One region of the Vreelandella halophytica genome, then DNA from elsewhere that is predicted to be linked to it. Evidence: riboswitches for the same ligand, from Rfam matches in the RefSeq annotation. Region 1 holds a riboswitch; the other holds the start of a gene.
What was found. A riboswitch is a leader RNA that binds a small molecule or an ion and turns the genes downstream of it on or off. The one in region 1 is predicted to bind thiamine pyrophosphate.

Region 1 (2,388 bases):
CATCTCGAAGCAGGCGCCAGCTTTCAATGCCTCAAATCCCTCTTCGATGCGCAGCTTCGTACCGCCCGCCCGTAGCTGAGCAAGCCCATGGTGGGCACCATGAGTAACCGATGCACTACCATATAACCCCTGCTGCTGATCGTCGCTTGCTTCGATCGCCAACGCCGCTGCGCCGTCGCCGAAGATAGCGCGCGTTTTAGGCTCATACGGATTAAGGCCCGCCGAGGCGATATCACTGGCGAAGAGCAAAACACGCTTCCAGCGCCCGCAAGCGATGCCCATGGCGGCAATATCCAGGGCCGTCACAAACGAGAGGCAGGTCTGGTTGACATCGAAACTGGGCACGCCGGAATCTCCCAAGCCCAGCTGGTGCTGTACCAGCGCGGCCGTAGAGGGGATCGGCTGCTCCATCACGCCACACCCGCCAATGATCACATCCGGCAGCGTTTCGCCCCATCCCGCTCGAGCCAATGCCTCGCGAGCCGCAATCGCGGCCATACTCGAGGTGGTCTCTGCCCCGCTGGCAACGTGGCGAACGGCGATACCAAACTGGCTCTCGGTCCAGCCGGGTGTAAACCCCTGTTCCTCATCCAGCTCAAAAGAGGAGAGCTTTTTTGAGGGGCGGTAACTGCCCCAGCCTACAAGCGCGAAATTACTGATCATGGATGCTCGTCTATTCAGTATGCTGACTTACTTTAAACCGGGCCTTGATTCAATTGCGACCATAACCATAATAAAAATTAGCCACCCCTTAATCACTTGCTACATCCTCGTGGCTGCATCAAACTACTTTTAGCGCGGCTGGTCGCCGCGCGTAACGCTTGACGGGGTGCCGGTAACGCCGGCTGAGATGGTGCCGATTCAACAGCACTGATCCCGTTGAACCTGATCTGGTTAGGACCAGCGTAGGGATCAAGCGACAGGCAGCAACTAAAGATAACCTCACCCTGCCTCAGCCTCCCTTTGCGCGTCCTCTCTATTTAGTCTTTCTAAAGGGAGAGCCTCCATGACGAAAACAGCCCACTTTCTGGCCGAAACCGCCAAAGTCGATGCCGCCGCCATCGCGCCGCTGCCCGCCTCCACCAAGCGCTATATAGAAGGCTCGCGGCCAGACATTCGCGTGCCGTTTCGCGAAATCACCCTGTCGCCGACTACCACCAGCGGGGTAGATGAAGAAAACCCGCCGCTGCTGGTGTACGACACCTCCGGCCCCTACACCGACCCCGCCGCGCAGATCGACCTGCGCCAGGGCCTGGCGGAGCTGCGCCGGGCGTGGATCGAGGAGCGCGACGACACCGAGTTTCTGGAAGGATTGACCTCGGAGTACGGCAACCGCCGCGCCAACGACCCCACCCTTGCCCAGCTGCGGTTCGATTTGAAGCGCACCCCACGCCGGGCGAAAGCGGGTCACAACGTGACCCAACTACACTACGCCCGCCAAGGCATCGTGACGCCAGAGATGGAGTTTATCGCCATCCGCGAAAACCAGCGTCGCCAAGCGTTGGGCGATGCCGAGGTCGAGCGTATTTTAGGCCACCAGCACCGGGGCCAGAACTTCGGCGCCAGCATCCCCGAAGAGATCACCCCGGAATTCGTGCGTTCTGAGGTGGCCCGCGGCCGGGCGATCATTCCCAACAACATCAACCACCCGGAAAGCGAGCCGATGATCATCGGGCGCAACTTCCTGGTGAAGATCAATGGCAACCTGGGCAACTCGGCGGTGACCTCGTCCATCGAGGAGGAAGTCGACAAGATGACCTGGGGCATCCGCTGGGGCGCGGATACCATCATGGATCTTTCCACCGGGCAGAACATCCACGAGACCCGCGAGTGGATACTGCGCAACTCGCCGGTGCCCATCGGCACGGTGCCGATCTACCAGGCGCTGGAAAAGGTCAACGGCGTGGCGGAAAACCTCACCTGGGAGGTGTTTCGCGACACGCTGATCGAGCAGGCGGAACAGGGCGTGGACTACTTCACCATTCACGCGGGCGTCTTATTACACTACGTGCCGCTGACGGCCAACCGCGTCACCGGGATCGTCTCCCGCGGCGGCTCCATCATGGCGAAGTGGTGCCTGTACCATCATCAGGAGAGCTTCCTGTATACCCACTTCGAGGAGATCTGCGAGATCTGCAAGCAGTACGACGTGGCGTTTTCCCTCGGCGACGGCCTGCGCCCGGGCTCGATTGCCGATGCCAACGACGAAGCCCAAATGGCGGAGCTGAAAACCCTGGGGGAGCTGACCCACATCGCCTGGCAGCACGACGTGCAGGTGATGATCGAAGGCCCGGGGCACGTGCCCATGCACCTGGTGAAAGAGAACATGGACAAGCAACTGGAGTACTGCGACGAGGCGCCCTTCTATACCCTTGGCCCGCTGGTGAC
Region 2 (2,388 bases), 740 kb from region 1:
CCGGGCCGAGCCCCAGGTAGTCCAGCGTCTCAAGCGGAGCGCTTTCGAGCTCGGCCAGCGTATTGATCGACAGCCCCAACAGCGCATGACGGCCTAAAGCCTGGCGAGCACTCGGCACTGTGGCATCGCTTTGACCCACGTGCAGGCCATCGGCGCCGCTTTCGACGGCCACGTGCAGCCGGTCGTTGATGATCAAGGGAACGCCGCTACCCGCCAGCAATGCTTTCAAGCGTCTGGCCTGGTCGATCATGGCCGCATCGCTTGCGTGCTTGTCGCGAAGCTGCACGACGGTGACGCCACCGGCCACCGCCGCCTCGACCGTTTTTTCGAGCCCATAAGCACTGCACAGCGCCGCGTCGGTCACCAGATAAAGCGAAAGGTCGAGGCTCACTGCGGCGCTCCCTGGCTGTTGGCCGGGTCGACGTTCTCCCAAAGGCCCTGACGCGATAGCGTCTCGGGTGTCAGCTGATAGAGCGCATCCAACAGCTCGACCTGAAAGCTACCCGGGCCGTTGGCTTTTTTCCCCGCCCGGCTGCCCGCCAGCGCAAAGCCGGCCAGCGCGGCTACGCTCGCCTTGAAGGGTTGTTGCGGCGTGGCGGCAACGAAACCGGCCACGATGGCGCTAAGCCCGCCACCAAGCGTAGTCACCCGGGGCATCAGCGCGTGGCCACCGGTGACCCGGGCATGTTGGGTGCCATCGGTGATGAAGTCCTGCTCGCCGGTCATGGCCACGACACAGCCGTGGCGTTGGGCAAGCGCGATGGCAGCGTCGTCGGCCTGCTGGACATTGGCGGCGGCGTCCACGCCGCGACCGCGACTTTCCAATCCACTAAGGGCCAATACTTCCGAGGCGTTGGCGCGAATGACCGTGGGCTCGAGGGTTAAAAGCTCTTCACAAAGCCTTTGGCGATACGCCGTGGCGCCCACCGCGACCGGGTCCAGCACCCAAGGCTTTGTTTGGCGCCTGGCCACCTCGGCGCAGGCCATCATCGACGCTGCCCAATGCGGGGAGATGGTGCCGATATTGATCGAAAGCGCATCCGCTATCGCCGTGAACTCCGGCGCTTCTTCCTGGGCATGCAACATGGCAGGCGAGGCGCCCACGGCCAGCACGAGGTTGGCGGTCGAATTCATGGCCACGAAATTGGTCATGCAGTGTACGAGCGGCGTCGCGTCATGTAGCGCGCTCAGGTAGCGTCCAAGGGGGGGTAGAGTCATGGCATCCTCCCGGGCGGGAGGTGGTGAGAACACCACGACTCCCTACGCCGGTACTATCCGGTTCAGGTTCAAAGGGTACGTCTCAGCCCGTTGCCGGGCGCCCCTGTCGTGGGTCTACTATCCGGATACCGAGGTGGCTTGTAAAGCCTGGCGAGTATCTAGTGCACGGCATCCATGGCGTGCTGCTGTAAGGTGATCAGCGGGACGATGTCGAGGGTTTTCTCATGCGTGCCGGACAGGATGACCGGCGGTGCCAGGCCGACATCGGCGGCTTCCTGCCAGCGCTTGGCGCAAAGACACCAGCGGTCGCCCGGCGCCAGGCCTGGAAAGCCGAATTCCGGGCGCGGGGTGACAAGGTCATTACCCTGCGCCTGGGAGAACGCCAGGAACTCTTCTGTCACAATGGCGCACACCGAGTGTACGCCGATGTCATTAGGGCCTACGCGGCAAAAACCGTCGCGGTAGAAGCCTGCTTTAGGACTATGGCAGCAGGGTGTTAAAGGCTCACCGAAAACGTTACGGTCACGAGACATGATGCCTCCTGAGAGCAGGGCTGGAATTAGCCAAAGTCTGCCCTCATGGTTAAGTTTGTATGTCGAACGGGCGTTGAATGTGCGTTGCACCTGTATCAATTAGACTACAGCCTTGTACAAAGTCTCGGTTTCGTCAAAGTTTCGCGTCAAATAAGGAGTGTTCCATGAGTTTCCAGGGCGAGCAGCATCCCGGCGTCGTACCAGCGCCGGCCAACACGCAAGGCTTTCGTTTCAACCACACCATGCTGCGGGTGAAAGACCCACAAACGGCACTGGCATTTTACTCGCGCGTATTTGGCATGCAGGTACTGCGCCGGCTCGATTTCGACGAGATGCAGTTCTCGCTCTACTTCCTTGCCAATGTCGAAAGCGACGAGCAGATTCCCGAAGATACCCGGGAGCGCACGACCTGGACGTTCAGCCAGAAAGGCCTTTTGGAGTTGACCCACAACTGGGGTATTGAGGCGCAGGCGGATTTCGCCTATCACGACGGCAATGCCGAGCCCCAGGGCTTTGGTCATATCTGCTTTAGCGTGCCGGATCTTAACGCCGCCCAGGCCTGGTTCGACGTCAATGAGGTAACGTTTGTGAAGCGCGCCGAACAGGGCAAAATGAAGGATGTCATCTTCGTGAAAGA

Region 2: another riboswitch for thiamine pyrophosphate. It lies ahead of thiM (hydroxyethylthiazole kinase); the one in region 1 lies ahead of thiC (phosphomethylpyrimidine synthase ThiC).

What each region holds. Positions count from the first base shown of each region.
Region 1 covers NZ_OZ309107.1:943,709-946,096, reverse strand. The annotation lists gene ACWHXT_RS04410 (3-oxoacyl-[acyl-carrier-protein] synthase III C-terminal domain-containing protein) at 1-663, opposite strand, end outside; TPP riboswitch at 816-929, shown strand; gene thiC (phosphomethylpyrimidine synthase ThiC) at 1,007-2,388, shown strand, end outside.
Region 2 covers NZ_OZ309107.1:208,504-210,891, forward strand. The annotation lists gene thiE (thiamine phosphate synthase) at 1-391, opposite strand, end outside; gene thiM (hydroxyethylthiazole kinase) at 388-1,218, opposite strand; TPP riboswitch at 1,241-1,333, opposite strand; gene ACWHXT_RS01045 (DUF2237 family protein) at 1,377-1,751, opposite strand; gene gloA (lactoylglutathione lyase) at 1,916-2,388, shown strand, end outside.